Regions from separate parts of the Streptomyces sp. NBC_00829 genome, predicted to be linked through region 2. Evidence: predicted binding sites of a transcription regulator. Region 2 holds the regulator's gene; the other holds the start of a gene.

Region 1 (9,063 bases), 1.1 Mb from region 2:
GACGGTCTGGCCGCGCTCCTGGCCCGGCCGCGGAAGGCCGTCGTCGCCCTCGACTTCGACGGCACCCTCGCCGAGATCGTGCCCGACCCCGAGCAGGCGCGTGCCCACCCCCGCGCGGTTCCCGCGCTGGCCGCGCTCGCGCCGCGGGTCGCCTCGGTCGCCGTGATCACCGGCCGCCCCGCCGGTGTCGCGGTCCGGTACGGCGGCTTCGCCGGAGTGCCGGGCCTGGACCATCTCGTCGTCCTCGGCCACTACGGCGCCGAGCGCTGGGACGCCGTCAGCGGCACGGTCACCGCCCCGGCCCCGCACCCCGGGGTCGCGGCCGTCCGCGCCGAACTGCCGGGGGTCCTGGACCGCTTCGGCGCCTGGCACGGCACCTGGATCGAGGAGAAGGGCCAGGCGGTCGCGGTCCACACCCGCCGCGCCTCGGACCCCCAGGCCGCTTTCGAGGCGCTGCGGGGTCCACTGGCCGAGCTCGCCGCCCGCCACTCGCTGATCGTGGAGCCGGGCCGTATGGTCCTGGAGCTGCGCCCGCCGGGCATGGACAAGGGCGTGGCGCTCGCGCGGTACGTCGGCGAGGTGGAGGCCGAAGCCGTCCTGTACGCGGGGGACGACCTGGGTGACCTGCCCGCCTTCGCGGTCGTCGAGAAGCTGCGCTCGGACGGGGTCCCCGGGCTGCTGGTCTGCAGCGGCAGCGCGGAGGTCCCCGAACTGGCGGACCGCGCCGACCTGCTGGTTCCCGGTCCCGCGGCGGTCGTGGAGTTCCTAGCGGCCCTCGCGCAGCGCCTGTAGCTGGTCGAGGAACCACTGCTGCGGCGGCAGCGCGGTCGCCGCAGAGGCCAGCCGCTTGGTGCGCCGGGCGCGTTCGTCGTCGTCCATGCCGAGCGCCTCGTGCAGGGCGTCGGCCGTGCCCGTCACGTCGTACGGATTGACCGTCAGCGCGTCCTCGCCCAGTTCCTCGCAGGCGCCCGCCTCACGCGACAGCACCAGGGCGCAGCCGTTGTCCGAGACGACCGGGATCTCCTTGGCGACGAGGTTCATGCCGTCCCGGATCGGGTTGACGAGGGCGACGTCCGCGAGCCGGTACGCGGCGAGCGAGCGCGCGAAGTCGTCCTTCACATGGAGGACGACCGGGCTCCAACCCTCGGTGCCGTAGGTGGAGTTGATCTCGTCGGCGACCCGCTGGACCTCCGCGGTGTAGTCGCGGTAGACGGCCAGGTCCTGCCGGGAGGGGTAGGCGAAGGCGACATGGACGACTCGCTCGCGCCACTCGGGACGGGTTTCCAGCAGATGCCGGTAGGCGAGCAGCCCGCGCACGATGTTCTTGGACAGCTCGGTGCGGTCCACGCGGACGATCGACTTCCGGCCGGGGCCGATCTGCTCCCGGAGTACGGCCATCCGCTCCTCCACGTCCGGCCGGTGCGACCGCTCCCGCAGGAAGTCCGCGTCGGCGCCGAGCCCGTGCACCCCGATCCGGGTGCCGGAGGGGATACCCGGGCCCAGCACGGCGTGGCAGCAGTCGGTGAAGGTGTCCGCCCAGCGCCGGGTGAGGAACGCGGCCCGGTCGCCGCCGAGGATTCCGCCGAGGAGCTGGGCGGCGATGTCGTCGGGCAGCATCCGGAAGTACTCGGCGGGGGCCCACGGGGTGTGCGAGAAGTGGCCGATGCGCAGGTCGGGGCGGTGGGCGCGGAGCATGCGGGGCACCAGCGCCAGGTGGTAGTCCTGCACCAGCACATCGGCGCCGGGTGCGGCCTCCTCGGCGAGCGCGTCCGCGAAGGCGCGGTTGTACGCCTCGTACGACGCCCACTGCCGGCGGAACTCCGCGTCGAAGACCGGCTCCAGCGGGGTCTGGTAGAGCATGTGGTGGACGAACCACAGCACCGAGTTCGCGATGCCGTTGTACGCCTCGGCGAACACGTCGGGGTCGATGTCGAGCATCCGCACCCCCGGCTCGCCGACCCCGCGCCGCACGGCCTCGCGGTCGCCGTCGCTCAGCGCGGCGCACACCCACAGCGACCGCGCGCCGGAGCCGATGGCGGAGAGTCCTGAGACGACCCCGCCCCCGCCGCGGCGGGCGTCGAGCGTCCCGTCCTGGTGATGTGTGTACGAGACCGGACCGCGGTTGGACGCGACCAGTACTTCGGCGGCGGGCTGCTCGGAGACCATGTGCCGGTACCTAGCCCGTCCTCAAATCGTTCAAACGTGAGTACGGCATGAGGTCAATGGTCCCGGCGACTGCGCACGGCCGCAATCGCGACCACTCCGGCCGCGGTCAGGCTGAAGGCCAGGCCGCCCAGCAGCCACAGGAGCTCGGCTCCATGGCCGGGCTGCTGCGCGGGGGCGGCGGCGGCCATCGCCCGCTCCTGTGTGAGCGGGCCCGTGACCATGGTGGCGAGGACCGTCAGGACACCAAGAAATCTTCCCCAGTTCATACAGAGGGAATGTAGGCAAAATGCCGGGATCATCATGTTTATGCGGCGTGACGCGCCGCATACTCACCGATCTCGCGCATCGGCGGACGCTCCTCCGTGTCCACCGGATGGGTCCGCGGTACGAACCCCTGCTCGCCCCGCTCGAACTGCGTGAGCGCCGGACGCACCAAATGCCCCCTGGAGAGCCGGAGTTGGGCCGTACGGTAGATCGCCGCGGCCATCCGGCCCAGTGCCTGCCCGTCCTGATGGCGGTGCTTGCGCGTCCCGACGTCCACCTGTGCCAGCGCGTCCAGGCCCACCGTGTGCAGCGTGTCGACGAGCAGACCCAGCTCCACCCCGTACCCGACGGGGAAGGGGAGCCGCTCCAGGAGCGAGCGCCGCGCCGCGTACTCCCCGCCCAGCGGCTGGACGAACCCGGCCAGCTGCGGCCAGTGCAGATTGAGCAGCGGGCGGGCCACCAGCTCGGTCACCCGGCCGCCCTGACCCGGCGTGTCACCCAGGGGCCGGTCGTACATCGCCTTGACGAACTGCACCTCGGGGTCGGTCAGCAGCGGGCCCACGATCCCGGAGACGAAGTCCGCGGAGAAGTCCCTGAGGTCCGCGTCGACGAAGCAGACGACGTCGCCGCTCGTCACCAGGAGTGACCGCCACAGGACCTCGCCCTTGCCGTGGACGGCCGGAATCCGTGGCAGGATCGCGTCCCGGTGCACCACCCGCGCGCCGGCCGCGGCGGCCACCTCGGCCGTGCGGTCGCGGGAGCCCGAGTCGACGACGACCAGCTCGTCGACGAGCTGGACGGTCTCCATCAGCTCGCGCCGGATCACGGTGACGATGTCGCCGACGGTCGACTCCTCGTCGAGCGCGGGCAGGACGACACTGACGGTCGTACCGCGCTTCGCGGCCACCAGCCGGCCGAGCGAGCGGTCGGCTGCCGACCAGGAACGCCTGGTCAGCCAGCGCTCCACCTCTTCCAGCACGCTCATTACTCCCTGGCTCGTGATCCATCTCGCGGTTCGGACGACTATCTCAACCGTTCCCGCCTTCGGTTACAGTCTTGAACAACGCGGATGACCGTCGCATGCCGGGGTCATCACGCCGACAATCGAATACCGCTCATCCAGAGGGGCAGAGGGAACGGCCCGTTGAAGCCCCGGCAACCCTCCCGCCGACCGCGAGGTCACGGTGGGGAAGGTGCCAATTCCGTCTCGTGGCGAAATGCGTCACGGGGAAGATGAGGAGAAAGGGCCTCGCCACCATGGCTGTGCAGACTGTCGCAAGCACCACTCCCGTGAACCTCGGTCCCGCCGCGGCGCTCTCGTGCCGCGAGTGCGGAGAGCGTTTCGACCTCGGCCCGATCTTCGCCTGCGCCTTGTGTTTCGGGCCGCTCGAAGTCGCGTACGACCTGCCGAGCGGCGACCCCGAGGCGCTGAAGAAGCGGATCGAAGCGGGTCCGAACAACATCTGGCGGTACGCCCCGCTGCTGCCCGTCCCCGCCGACGTGGCCGAGAAGCCGAACATCAACCCCGGCTTCACCAAGCTCGTGCAGGCCGACAACCTCGCCCGTGAGCTCGGCGTCACCGGCGGCCTGTACATCAAGGACGACTCCGGCAACCCGACGCACTCCTTCAAGGACCGCGTCGTCGCCATCGCCGTCGAGGCCGCGCGCGCCTTCGGCTTCACCACCCTGTCCTGCTCGTCCACCGGCAATCTCGCGGGCGCGGTCGGCGCCGCCGCCGCGCGGGCCGGCTTCCGCTCCTGTGTGTTCATCCCGCACGACCTGGAGCAGGGCAAGGTCGTCATGGCCGCGGTGTACGGGGGCGAGCTCGTCGGCATCGAGGGCAACTACGACGACGTCAACCGCTTCTGCTCCGAGCTCATCGGCGACCCGCTCGGCGAGGGCTGGGGCTTCGTCAACGTCAACCTCCGCCCGTACTACGGCGAGGGCTCCAAGACGCTGGCGTACGAGATCTGCGAGCAGCTCGGCTGGCGGCTGCCCGACCAGATCGTCATCCCAATCGCCTCGGGCTCGCAGCTCACGAAGATCGACAAGGGTCTGCAGGAGCTGATCAGGCTCGGCCTGGTCGAGGACAAGCCGTACAAGATCTTCGGCGCCCAGGCCGAGGGCTGCTCCCCGGTGTCGGCGGCCTTCAAGGCCGGGCACGACGTGGTGCGCCCGCAGAAGCCGGACACCATCGCCAAGTCGCTGGCGATCGGCAACCCGGCCGACGGTCCGTATGTGCTCGACATCGCCCGCCGCACCGGCGGTGCGGTCGAGGACGTCAACGACGAGCAGATCGTGGACGCGATCAAGCTGCTCGCCCGTACGGAGGGCATCTTCGCCGAGACCGCGGGCGGTGTGACCGTCGGCGTGACGAAGAAGCTGATCGAAGAGGGTGTGCTCGACCCGGCGCTCACCACCGTCGTCCTCAACACGGGTGACGGCCTCAAGACGCTCGACGCGGTGGCGCCGACGACCGGCCCGAGCGCGACGATCCGCCCGAGCCTGGACGCGTTCCGCGACGCCGGCCTGGCAGGCTGACCCGAGATCCGAGACTCAAGGAAGGCACGCACCATGAGCGTCAACGTCCGCATCCCCACCATCCTCCGCACGTACACGGGCGGGCAGGCCCAGGTCCCGGCGGAGGGCGCGACGCTCTCCGAGGTGATCGCCGACCTGGAGAAGAACCACACCGGCATCGCCGCGCGCGTCCTGGACGACCAGGGCAAGCTGCGCCGCTTCGTGAACGTGTACGTCAATGACGACGACGTCCGATTCGAGCAGGGGCTGGCGACGGCGACCCCGGACGGCGCAGGCGTGTCGATCATCCCCGCCGTCGCGGGCGGCTGAGCTACGCGGTGTTATCAGAATTGCCCCCTCCGCAAGAGAAGCGGAGGGGGCAATTCTGTATGGTTGAGCGCGGTACAGTTGGGGAAGCCCCCTCCGCTGCTTGTGCCGAGCGCATATGAGAATGCGCCCCGCGCCATCAAGAAGCAGCCAATGTGTTCGATCGAATCGCCTCTTAAGTGCCGTTTGTCGGGCCCGACTTGCCCCGGAATATTTTGAATTCGGGTTAATTCTCCGTTTGCGCGTGCCCGGAATTCTCGTCCGATTGACCTGTTGCAGAGGGCAGTTGGGCAGATACATTCAGCCGCGGTCGACGCGTTCCGGCGCACACTCTCCTCCTGTCGGGAGGGTGAGGTCTGACCCGGGTCCGCGAAGTGCGGTCCTGTGCAAGGGCCAGTAATAGGGGAGTTAGGCATGGCTCAGGGCACCGTCAAGTGGTTCAACGCGGAGAAGGGGTACGGCTTCATCGCGGTCGACGGTGGTGCGGATGTTTTCGTCCACTACAGCGCGATCCAGATGGACGGGTACCGCACCCTTGAGGAGGGTCAGCGGGTCGAATTCGAGATCTCGCAGGGCCAGAAGGGGCCGCAGGCGGACATGGTCAAGCTCGCCGTCTGATCTCGGCGCGATCGGCCACCGACGCACTCACGCGACACACTCAAGCCGAAGGGTCCGCATCCTAGGGGGATGCGGACCCTTCGTGCGTCCGCCGCCCTGTCCGGCGCTCCCGTACTCCGGCTGCGGCCCCTGTCCGGCGCTCCCGTACTCGTCCGCGCCCCCGCCGGGCGCCCCCGCGCGCTTCCGCGATCCGCGGGAGGCGCTTGCACTCTCCTAGGTCGAGTGCTAATCATTGGCGTTAGCACTCTGACAGTGAGAGTGACAACGAGGACCGGGTCGGTGAGGTCCGCAGGCCGTGTGGTGCAAGGAATCACAAGGCGTGCAGGCCGTCCGTCGCGGGCGCCAGCGCGGTCCGGAGAATCCACCCCAGTCCGGGAGGACCACTTCACATGGCCAAGATCATCGCGTTCGACGAGGAGGCACGGCGCGGTCTCGAGCGCGGGATGAACCAGCTCGCCGACGCCGTCAAGGTCACCCTTGGCCCCAAGGGCCGGAACGTCGTCCTCGAGAAGAAGTGGGGCGCCCCCACGATCACCAACGATGGTGTATCCATCGCCAAGGAGATCGAGCTCGAGGACCCGTACGAGAAGATCGGCGCCGAGCTGGTCAAGGAAGTCGCCAAGAAGACGGACGACGTCGCCGGTGACGGTACGACCACCGCGACCGTCCTCGCCCAGGCGCTCGTCCGCGAGGGCCTGCGCAACGTGGCGGCCGGCGCCAACCCGATGGCCCTCAAGCGCGGCATCGAGAAGGCCGTCGAGGCCGTCTCCGGCGCCCTGCTGGAGCAGGCCAAGGACGTGGAGACCAAGGAGCAGATCGCTTCGACGGCCTCCATCTCCGCCGCCGACACCCAGATCGGCGAGCTCATCGCCGAGGCGATGGACAAGGTCGGCAAGGAAGGCGTCATCACCGTCGAGGAGTCCCAGACCTTCGGTCTGGAGCTGGAGCTCACCGAGGGTATGCGCTTCGACAAGGGCTACATCTCGGCGTACTTCGCCACCGACATGGAGCGTATGGAGGCGTCGCTCGACGACCCGTACATCCTGATCGTCAACTCCAAGATCAGCAGCGTGAAGGACCTCCTGCCGCTGCTGGAGAAGGTCATGCAGTCGGGCAAGCCGCTGCTGATCATCGCCGAGGACGTCGAGGGCGAGGCCCTGTCCACGCTCGTCGTCAACAAGATCCGTGGCACCTTCAAGTCCGTTGCCGTCAAGGCCCCGGGCTTCGGCGACCGCCGCAAGGCGATGCTGAACGACATCGCCATCCTCACGGGCGGCACGGTCATCTCCGAGGAGGTCGGTCTCAAGCTTGAGAACGCCGGCCTGGACCTGCTGGGCCGCGCCCGCAAGGTCGTCATCACCAAGGACGAGACCACGATCGTCGACGGCTCCGGTGAGAGCGACCAGGTTGCCGGTCGTGTGAACCAGATCCGTGCCGAGATCGAGAACAGCGACTCGGACTACGACCGTGAGAAGCTCCAGGAGCGCCTCGCGAAGCTGGCCGGCGGCGTGGCCGTCATCAAGGCCGGTGCCGCGACCGAGGTCGAGCTCAAGGAGCGCAAGCACCGCATCGAGGACGCCGTTCGCAACGCGAAGGCGGCCGTCGAGGAGGGCATCGTCGCCGGTGGTGGCGTGGCCCTGCTCCAGGCCGCCTCGGTCTTCGAGAAGCTCGAGCTCCAGGGCGACGAGGCCACCGGTGCCGCGATCGTCAAGCTCGCGCTGGAGGCCCCGCTCAAGCAGATCGCCGTCAACGGTGGTCTTGAGGGTGGAGTCGTCGTCGAGAAGGTGCGCAACCTGGCTGTCGGCCACGGTCTGAACGCCGCGACCGGCGAGTACGTCGACATGATCGCCGAAGGCATCATCGACCCCGCGAAGGTGACCCGCTCTGCTCTGCAGAACGCGGCCTCCATCGCGGCGCTGTTCCTGACCACCGAGGCCGTCATCGCCGACAAGCCGGAGAAGGCGTCCGCCGCCGCTCCGGGCGGCATGCCGGGCGGTGACATGGACTTCTGATCGGCCTCTGGTTGATCAACCGTCCTGACGAAGGGCGGCACCCCACTCCCAGGGGGTGCCGCCCTTCGGCGTTCCGGCTCCCGGAGGCCGGCCGACGGCGGGAACGGAGCTGTTGCCCGGCTCGCGGTGACCGTGGTGGATTCGGCGATATTCCGTCACAAAGCTGTGAAGCTTTTCCGCCACGCTGATGTTCTGTCCGGCGCACCCGCGCTGCTCACCCGGGGGGAACATCAGATGAGTACCGTTCGCAGATCCGCCGTCGTCCTCGCCGCCGTGTCCGCACTGGCCCTGACAGCCTGTGAGCCCACCGGGGGCTCCGGCGACCCGGCGGGCGGAGGAGCCGCGAAGCCGATCGCGAGCCCGTCCAAGGCCGTGAAGCCGCCGAAGCCCGCGATCCCCGTGGCCTCCCCGAGCGCAAAGCCGTCGAGCGCCCCCTCGGCCGAACCGTCGGCCGACCCCGAGTACTCCCTCTTCCCGTGCAGCACATACGACGTGACCTTCACCGCGAGCCTCGCCGACGTCACGACGAGCAGCTACCTGCTGAAGATCACGAACAAGAGCAAGAAGCCCTGCAAGGCCCTGGACTTCCCCATCGTGACCTTCGGCGACCTCGACGGCGCGGCGAACGAGCGCAAAGAGACGGACCCCGGGACCCCCCTCACGCTCAAGCCGGGGCAGTCGGCCTACGCCGGTCTGATGGGCGGCAAGAACGACGGCAAGGGCAAGACCGTCTCGTACATCAAGATGACCATGAACACGGAGTCCGACCTGGAGCAGAAGCCGCTGAAGGCGTCGACTCCCGGCCTGTACGTGTCGCCCACCAACTCCGTGACGGCGTGGCTGAGCAACGCGGAGGACGCGCTCAGCCTGTAGGCGGTGTGCTCTTGAGGTCCGCGACGAAGGACGACCACGCGGCGGTCCCGAACACGAGGTTCGGGCCGCCGGGGTTCTTGGAGTCGCGGACGGGGACGAGGTGGGGGTGGCCGTCGGCGACTTCGAGGCAGTCGCCGCCGTCGCCTCCGCTGTGGGTGGACTTGCGCCAGGTGGCCATCTCCAGGCAGTCGGCTCCGCTGCCGCCGCTGTAGCTGGACTTGTGCCAGACGGCTGTCGTCAGGTCGTACTCATGGCTGCTGATCCTCATGTGCGTAATCCTCCG
Region 2 (9,063 bases):
CGACGTCCAGTACCTGTGGCTGCCGCTGGCCCACGTCTTCGGCAAGGTGCTGACCTCCGGCCAGATCGAGGTCGGGCACGTCACTGCCGTCGACGGCAGGGTCGACAAGATCATCGAGAACCTTCCCGTGGTGCAGCCGACCTACATGGCGGCCGTCCCGCGGATCTTCGAGAAGGTCTACAACGGAGTCGCGGCCAAGGCCCGGGCCGGCGGTGGCGCCAAGTACAAGATCTTCCAGTGGGCCGCCGAGGTGGCCCGCGAGTATGCCAAGGCCACGCAGGACAACTTCCGCCGCACCGGCTCGGCCACCGCGCCGTTCGGTCTGAGCGCCAAGCACAGGATCGCCGACGCGCTGGTCTACTCCAAGCTGCGCGACGCGTTCGGCGGCCGGCTGCGCGCCGCAGTCTCCGGCTCGGCCGCGCTCGCCCCCGACATCGGCTACTTCTTCTCCGGTGCCGGAATCCACATCCTGGAGGGCTACGGCCTCACGGAGTCCAGCGCCGCCTCCTTCGTCAACCCGGGCGAGGCCTACCGCACCGGCACCGTCGGCAAGCCGGTGCCCGGCTGCGAGGTGCGGATCGCGGACGACGGCGAGATCCTGCTGCGCGGGCCCGGCATCATGGAGGGCTACCACCGGCTGCCCGAGAAGACGGCGGAGGTGCTGGAGTCCGACGGCTGGTTCCACACCGGGGACATCGGCGAGCTGTCCCCGGACGGCTACCTGACGATCACGGACCGCAAGAAGGACCTCATCAAGACGTCCGGCGGAAAGTACATCGCGCCGGCGGAGGTCGAGGGGCAGTTCAAGGCGGTGTGCCCGTTCGTGTCGAACATCCTGGTGCACGGCGCGGACCGCAACTTCTGCACCGCGCTGATCGCGCTCGACGAGCCGACGATCCTCGGCTGGGCCAAGGAGAACGGCCTGGACGGCAAGTCGTACGCCGAGGTGGTGGCGACGCCGGAGGCCGAGCAGCTCATCGAGGGCTATGTGAAGCGGCTCAACGAGGGGCTCCAGCGGTGGCAGACGATCAAGAAGTTCCGGCTGCTTCCGCGGGACCTGGACATTGAGCACGGCGAGCTGACGCCGAGCCTGAAGCTGAAGAGGCCGGTTGTGGAACGGGAGTACAAGGCGCTGATCGAGGACATGTACGCGGGGTCGCGGGAGGCGTAAGGGATTGATGCGGGTGCGGGTGCGGCGCGCCTGTGGCGGGCCCGCTCCCCGCCCGCCTTCTCCCGAGCTCTTGCGCAGAGCCGCGCCCCGCTACTGGACCCGGACGCTGCGCAGGTCGTGCTGCTCGGGGTCGTCGACGAGGTGGCGTACCAGAGCCAGACCTTCGATCCGGAGCACGGCGACATGTTGCTCCGCGACACGGACGGGGTGACGGAGCGGCGCTCGGGCTCGCGGATGTTCGACGACGGGACGGGCTCGCCCGGGTCCTCGCCGGATGCGCGGGCCTCACGCGCAGGGGATCGCCGAGCGGATCAAGCAGGCGGTGCACGCATTCTCCCGGACTCCGCCCGAGGACGATCTCGCACTGCTCGTGCGGCAGGCGAAGCAGCCCTTCCGAGTGACGGACAATGGGGGGCATGCCTTCCGTACTGCCCGATGGTGAGCCCATGCCCGAGGACGGGGCGCTGCCCGCATCCGCCCTCGAAGGGGCCGGCGACCGGCCGCTCGCCTTCTACCTGCACGTGCCGTACTGCGCGACGCGCTGCGGCTACTGCGACTTCAACACCTACACCGCGACCGAGCTGCGCGGCTCGGGCGGGGTCCTCGCCTCCCGCGACAACTACGCCGACACGGTCGCCGAGGAGATCCGCCTCGCCCGCAAGGTGCTGGGCGACGACCCGCGGCAGGTCCGCACGGTCTTCGTCGGGGGTGGTACGCCGACGCTGCTCGCGGCCTCCGACCTGGTGCGGATGCTGGCCGCGGTACGGGAGGAGTTCGGGCTCGCCGACGACGCGGAGATCACCACCGAGGCGAATCCGGAGTCGGTCGATCCGGCGTACCTGGCCGAACTGCGCGAGGGCGGCTTCAACCGGGTGTCCTTCGGGATGCAGAGTGCCCGGCAGCATGTGCTGAAGGTGCTGGACCGCACGCACACGCCGGGGCGGCCCGAGGCGTGCGTCGCGGAGGCACGGGCGGCGGGCTTCGACCATGTGAATCTGGACCTGATCTACGGCACGCCGGGGGAGAGCGACGACGACTGGCGCGCGTCCCTTCGGGCGGCGGTGGGCGCGGGGCCCGACCACATCTCGGCATACGCCCTGATCGTGGAGGAGGGCACCGGGCTGGCACGCCGGATCCGCCGCGGCGAGGTGCCGATGACCGACGACGACGTCCACGCCGACCGCTATCTGATCGCCGACTCCCTGCTCGCCGAGGCGGGCTTCGACTGGTACGAGGTTTCGAACTGGGCCACTTCACCGGCCGGCCGGTGCCTGCACAACGAGCTGTACTGGCGCGGAGCCGACTGGTGGGGAGCGGGCCCGGGCGCGCACAGCCATGTGGGCGGGGTGCGGTGGTGGAACGTGAAGCACCCCGGCGCGTACGCCGCGGCACTCGCGGAGAACCGGTCGCCGGGTGCGGGCCGTGAGGTGCTCCCGGCGGAGGACCGCCGCGTGGAGAGGATCCTGCTCGAACTGCGGCTGCGGGAGGGCTGCGAACTGTCGCTCCTGCGCACGGCCGGCCTTGCGGCGGCGGGGCGGGCGCTCGAGGACGGCCTGCTGGAGCCGGGGGCGTACGAACAGGGGCGGGCCGTGCTGACGCTGTGGGGGCGCCTGCTGGCGGACGCGGTGGTGCGGGACCTGGTGGACTGACGGTCGGGCCCAGCAGCCCTGCCCCGCAAGACCCGGGGGGCTGCGTCTCGGGTGGTCGCCCGGCCCCGGTGCCTCGCGGTGCTCGCCCGCTGCCTCGGTGCCTCGCGGTCGTCGCCCGGCCTCGGTGCCTCGCGGTGCTCGCCCGCTGCCCCGGTGCCTCGCGGTGGTCGCCCGGCCTCGGTGCCTCGCGGTGCTCGCCCGCTGCCTCGGTGCCTCGCCGTGGTCGCCCGGCTCCCGTGCCTCGCGGTGTCGCACGGCTCCCGAGTCCCGTGGGGGCCGTGCCCGGGACCGCGCCTCAGTCGCGGTCGGTACCCGGCGGCGCCGTCACGAAGTCGATCAGCTCCTCCACCCTGCCCAGCAGTGCCGGCTCCACGTCCTTGTACGAGCGGACCGCGGCCAGAATCCGCTGCCACGCGGCCCCCGTGTTCCGCGGCCAGCCCAGCGCCGCGCACACCCCGGTCTTCCAGTCCTGCCCCCGAGGAACCGAAGGCCACGCGGTGATGCCGACCGAGGACGGCTTCACCGCCTCCCAGACGTCGATGTACGGGTGGCCCACCACCAGCGCGTGAGCGGAGGAGACCTCCGCGGCGATCCGGGACTCCTTCGAACCCGGCACCAGATGGTCCACCAGCACGCCCAGGCGCGCGTCCGGGCCCGGCGAGAAGTCGCGAACGATCGCGGGCAGGTCGTCGATGCCCTCCAGGTACTCCACGACCACGCCCTCGATCCGCAGGTCGTCGCCCCACACCCGCTCCACCAGCTCAGCGTCGTGCCGGCCCTCGACGTAGATGCGTCCCGCCCGCGCCACCCGGGCCCGCGCGCCCGGAACGGCGACGGAGCCCGAAGCCGTACGGGCCGGGCGCACCGGACCCGCCGCCGAGGGGCGTACGAGCGTGACGACGCGGCCCTCCAGCAGGAAGCCCCGCGGGACCATCGGGAACACCCGGTGCTTGCCGAAGCGGTCCTCCAGCGTCACCGTCGGGCCCTGCGCCGTCTTCTCGCATCGGATCACCGCACCGCAGAACCCGGTGCCGACCTCCTCCACGACCAGATCGGGCTCGGCCGGCACCTCGGGTGCGGGCTGCGACTTCTTCCAGGGTGGGGTCAGATCCGGGCTGTAGCTGCGCATTCGCCAGACGCTACGACACCCCGAACCGCGCCGCCAGCACGTCGCGTTGGGCGCGTACGAACGCCGCGTCGACGACCGCGCCGTGGCCCGGTACGTACACCGCGTCCTCACCGCCGAGCGACAGCAGCCGGTCCAGCGCGGCAGGCCAGCGCGACGGGATCGCGTCCGGGCCCGCCTGGGGCTCGCCGGACTCCTCCACCAGGTCTCCGCAGAACACCACCTCCGGGCCGCCCGGCACCAGGACCGCCAGATCGTGACCCGAGTGCCCGGGGCCCACGTTCGCCAGCAGCACCTGCCGGCCGCCCAGGTCGAGTGTCCACTCGCCGCAGACCGGGTGGTGCGGGGCCACGAGCACGTCGACCGCCTCCGCCGCCTCGGCCGGGTCGACCCCGTGCCCCACCGCCGAATCGCGGATCCCGTCCCGCTCCCGCCTCATCAGGTCGGCGAGACCGACCGCGCCGTACACCTCCGTGCCCGAGAACGCCGCCGTCCCCAGCACATGGTCGAAGTGGGGATGGCTCAGTGCGATATGCGTCACGCGGCGGCCCCCCAGCAGGGCCTGCGCCTGGGCACGCAGCTCCGCGCCCTCGCGGAGCGTCGCACCCGTGTCGTACAGCAGGGCACCGTCCTCCCCGGCGATCAAACCGGAGGTCGCGTCCCAGACCGGCAACCGCCTGCGCCCCACCCCGTCGGCCAGCCGCTCCCAGCCGAAGTCTTCCCAACGGACGTCCATACAGCGACGCTATCCGCAACGACCAGCGGCGTCTCGCGGTAGCCTGGTCGGCCGCCCCGGTCGGCCGCCCTTGCTAGAGGTACACCCCGCGGCCGTACACTGGCACGGGACAATGCTGGCACTCGTACGCGGCGAGTGCCAAGCAGTCGCCGAGGAATCACAGCTGGAGGTGTGCGCGATGCTCAGCGAACGCAGACTCGAGGTGCTGCGCGCCATCGTCCAGGACTATGTCGGCACCGAGGAGCCCGTCGGCTCCAAGGCGCTCACCGAGCGTCACAAGCTCGGGGTCTCCCCGGCCACGGTCCGCAACGACATGGCGGTGCTCGAAGAGGAGGGCTTCATCGCCCAGCCTCATACGAGTGCCGGGCGCATTCCCACGGACAAGGGCTACCGCCTCTTCGTCGACAAGCTGGCCGGCGTCAAGCCGCTGTCGTCGCCCGAGCGCCGTGCCATCCAGAACTTCCTGGACGGAGCCGTCGACCTCGACGACGTCGTCGGCCGTACGGTCCGGCTCCTTGCGCAGCTGACCCGGCAGGTCGCGGTCGTCCAGTACCCCTCGCTGACCCGGTCCACCGTCCGGCACGTGGAGCTCCTGTCCCTGGCGCCCGCCCGGCTGATGCTCGTGCTGATCACGGACACGGGACGGGTCGAGCAGCGCATGATCGACTGCCCCGCGCCGTTCGCCGAGACCTCGCTCGCCGATCTGCGGGCCCGGCTCAACAGCAGGGTCGTCGGGCGGCGGTTCGCGGACGTGCCGCAGCTGGTGCAGGACCTTCCCGAATCCTTCGATGCGGAGGACAGGGGCACCGTCTCCACGGTGCTCTCGACCCTGCTCGAAACCCTGGTCGAGGAGACCGAGGAGCGGCTGGTGATCGGCGGCACCGCCAATCTGACCCGCTTCGGGCACGACTTCCCGCTGACGATCCGGCCCGTGCTCGAAGCGCTGGAGGAGCATGTCGTGCTCCTCAAGCTCCTCGGTGAGGCCAAGGAATCGGGCGGTATGGGCATGACTGTACGGATCGGTCATGAGAACGCCCATGAGGGCCTCAACTCCACGTCCGTCGTCGCCGTCGGCTACGGTTCGGGCGACGAGGCAGTTGCCAAACTCGGCGTGGTCGGACCGACCCGCATGGACTACCCCGGAACGATGGGAGCGGTACGCGCAGTGGCACGTTACGTCGGACAGATCCTGGCGGAGTCGTAAGTGGCCACGGACTACTACGCCGTACTCGGCGTACGCCGCGACGCATCGCAGGACGAGATCAAGAAGGCCTTCCGCCGGCTTGCGCGTGAACTCCACCCGGATGTGAATCCGGACCCGAAGACGCAGGAGCGCTTCAAGGAGATCAACGCCGCCTACGAGGTGCTCTCCGATCCGCAGAAGAAGCAGGTCTACGACCTCGGCGGGGATCCCCTGTCGCAGGCCGGCGGCGGTGGCGCGGGCGGCTTCGGAGCCGGTGGCTTCGGGAACTTCTCGGACATCATGGACGCGTTCTTCGGGACGGCGTCGCAGCGGGGACCCAGGTCGCGTACGCGCCGGGGCCAGGACGCGATGATCCGCCTGGAGATCGATCTCAACGAGGCCGCCTTCGGCACGACGAAGGACATCCAGGTCGACACGGCCGTCGTGTGCACGACCTGCTCGGGCGAGGGCGCCGCTCCCGGCACCTCCGCGCAGACCTGTGACATGTGCCGTGGCCGCGGTGAGGTCTCGCAGGTGACCCGGTCCTTCCTGGGCCAGGTCATGACATCGCGCCCGTGCCCCCAGTGCCAGGGCTTCGGCACCGTGGTGCCGACGCCGTGCCCCGAGTGCGCGGGCGACGGACGTATCCGTTCGCGCCGCACGCTGACGGTGAAGATCCCGGCGGGCGTCGACAACGGCACGCGCATCCAGCTCGCGGGCGAGGGCGAGGTCGGCCCCGGGGGCGGTCCCGCGGGCGATCTGTACGTCGAGATCCACGAGCTGCCGCACGCGGTCTTCCAGCGGCGCGGCGACGATCTGCACTGCACGGTGACGATCCCGATGACGGCGGCGGCCCTGGGCACGAAGTGCCCGCTGGAGACGCTGGACGGCATGGAAGAGGTCGACATCCGCCCGGGCACGCAGTCGGGGCAGTCGATCCCGCTGCACGGGCGCGGCATCACGCACCTGCGGGGCGGGGGCCGGGGCGACCTGATCGTGCATGTCGAGGTCATGACCCCGTCGAAGCTGGACGCGGAGCAGGAGAGGCTGCTGCGGGACCTGGCGAAGCTGCGCGGGGAGGAGCGGCCGACAGGTCAGTTCCAGCCCGGACAGCAGGGGCTGTTCTCCCGCCTGAAGGACGCGTTCAACGGCCGCTGACCGGTCTGGGCGGGGGCCCGGGGGCGCTGCCCCTCGGACCCCCGCGCCTCCATCGCCGGCGGGGCTGGTCGGTGCGGCGGAGGCCAGGTGGGGGCCGGTACATCAAGCCCCTCCGGCGATCGAGGACACGCGCGCGGGTTCCGCAAGCCCGCCCCCGGTCGGGCCCGCGCACAGGCGTGGAACGCCCGATTCGGTGGCGCGACGCCAGCATGGCACCATGCCTCCATGTCCTCCGCACTGGCCGATCTCTGCCGTTTCCCGATCGTGCAGGCCCCCATGGCAGGCGGCGCATCCTGCCCGCAGCTGGCCGCCGCCGTGTCCGAAGCCGGCGGGCTCGGGTTCCTGGCCGCCGGGTACAAGACCGCGGACGGCATGTACCAGGAGGTCAAACGGATCCGGGGGCTCACCGCCCAGCCCTTCGGCGTGAATCTGTTCATGCCGCAGCCCAACACCGCCGACTCCGCCGCCGTCGAGGTCTACCGTCATCAGCTCGCCGGTGAGGCCGCCTGGTACGAGACCCCGATCGGCGATCCCGACTCCGGGCGCGATGACGGCTACGAGGCCAAGCTGGCCATCCTCCTCGACGACCCGGTGCCCGTCGTCTCCTTCACCTTCGGCTGCCCGACGCGGGACGTGCTCGACTCGTTCTCCAAGGCCGGTACGTTCACCGTCGTCACCGTGACCACGCCGGAAGAGGCGCAGGCGGCCCAGTGGGCGGGCGCCGACGCCGTGTGTGTGCAGGGCATCGAGGCAGGCGGCCACCAGGGCACCCACCGTGACGACCCCGCGGCCGACGGCGCCGGTGTCGGGCTGCTGACGCTCGTCGCGCTGGTCCATGAGTCCGTGCAGCTGCCGGTCATCGCCGCGGGCGGCCTGATGCGCGGCGGTCAGATCGCGGGCACGCTCGCGGCCGGCGCGGCAGCGGCGCAGCTCGGGACGGCGTTCCTGGTCTGCCCCGAGTCGGGCGCGAACGCGCTGCACAAGCAGGCCATGACCAACCCCCTCTTCGTCCGTACCGAAATCACCCGGGCCTTCTCCGGGCGGCCCGCCCGCGGCCTCGTCAACCGTTTCATGCGCGAGCACGGTCCGTACGCCCCCGCCGCCTATCCCCAGGTGCACCACATGACGAGCAGCCTGCGCAAGGCCGCGGCCAAGGCGGGCGACGCCCAGGGCATGGCGCTGTGGGCCGGTCAGGGCCACCGGCTGGCGCGTGAGCTGCCCGCCGGACACCTGGTCGACGTGCTGGTCGCCGAGACGGACTCCGCGCGCGCAGCGCTGGCGCCGGGCGGTTCCCGATGACCGCACCCGTGTTCGTCGTGGACTCCCTGGAGGGCGTGGGTGCCGGGGCGATCGTCACCCTGGACGGGCCCGAGGGACGGCACGCCGTCTCCGTACGCAGGCTGCAGTCCGGCGAGGACATCGTGCTCACGGACGGCAGGGGGCGCGGGGCCGCCGGTGTGGTCCTGCGGACCGAGGGCAAGGACCGGCTGATCGTCGAGCCGTTCGAGTTCCCCACCGAGCCGGAGCCCACTCCCCGGATCACCGTCGTCCAGGCCCTGCCGAAGGGCGACCGTGGCGAGCTCGCCGTCGAGACCATGACGGAGACGGGGGTGGACGCGGTCGTGCCATGGGCCGCCGCACGCTGCATCACGCAGTGGAAGGGGGAGCGGGGCGCCAAGTCCCTCGCCAAGTGGCGGGCCACCGCCCGTGAGGCGGGCAAGCAGTCCCGTCGGCTCCGCTTCCCGGACGTCGCGGACGCGGCAACGACCAAGCAGGTCGCGTCCCTTCTGGCCGAAGCCGATTTCGCCGCCGTGCTGCACGAGGAGGGCGCCGAGCCGCTGGCCACGGCCGACCTGCCGGCCGAGGGGTCGATCGTGCTGGTGGTGGGGCCCGAAGGGGGCGTCTCGCCGGAGGAGTTGGCGGCGTTCGCCGCCGCGGGCGCGAAGCCGTACCGGCTGGGACGCAGTGTGCTGCGCACCTCCACGGCGGGTACGGCCGCGACGGCCCTGCTGCTCGGCCGCACGGGCCGCTGGTCCTAGG

Evidence for each region. Region 2 encodes HrcA, which represses chaperone genes, less so after heat shock. Its sites were predicted from a motif close to TTNGCACTCNGNNNNNCNGAGTGCNAA; they were not measured.
Region 1: the regulator HrcA is predicted to act here: its motif matches at 6,098-6,124, upstream of groL (chaperonin GroEL).

What each region holds. Positions count from the first base shown of each region.
Region 1 is NZ_CP108867.1:4,410,153-4,419,215, forward strand. Features, by position in the region: gene otsB (trehalose-phosphatase) at 1-792, shown strand, start outside; gene OG293_RS19425 (trehalose-6-phosphate synthase) at 766-2,166, opposite strand; gene OG293_RS19430 (hypothetical protein) at 2,220-2,432, opposite strand; gene OG293_RS19435 (glucosyl-3-phosphoglycerate synthase) at 2,471-3,409, opposite strand; SAM riboswitch class I at 3,543-3,670, shown strand; gene thrC (threonine synthase) at 3,688-4,971, shown strand; gene OG293_RS19445 (MoaD/ThiS family protein) at 5,005-5,280, shown strand; gene OG293_RS19450 (cold-shock protein) at 5,692-5,895, shown strand; gene groL (chaperonin GroEL) at 6,285-7,907, shown strand; gene OG293_RS19460 (DUF4232 domain-containing protein) at 8,142-8,780, shown strand; gene OG293_RS19465 (DUF397 domain-containing protein) at 8,770-9,048, opposite strand; gene OG293_RS19470 (Scr1 family TA system antitoxin-like transcriptional regulator) at 9,029-9,063, opposite strand, start outside.
Region 2 is NZ_CP108867.1:5,548,192-5,557,254, forward strand. Features, by position in the region: gene OG293_RS24590 (AMP-dependent synthetase/ligase) at 1-1,171, shown strand, start outside; partial or broken gene OG293_RS24595 (SpoIIE family protein phosphatase) at 1,175-1,613, shown strand; gene hemW (radical SAM family heme chaperone HemW) at 1,588-2,820, shown strand; gene OG293_RS24605 (DUF3097 domain-containing protein) at 3,116-3,949, opposite strand; gene OG293_RS24610 (MBL fold metallo-hydrolase) at 3,960-4,682, opposite strand; gene hrcA (heat-inducible transcriptional repressor HrcA) at 4,861-5,886, shown strand; gene dnaJ (molecular chaperone DnaJ) at 5,887-7,023, shown strand; gene OG293_RS24625 (nitronate monooxygenase) at 7,249-8,322, shown strand; gene OG293_RS24630 (16S rRNA (uracil(1498)-N(3))-methyltransferase) at 8,319-9,062, shown strand.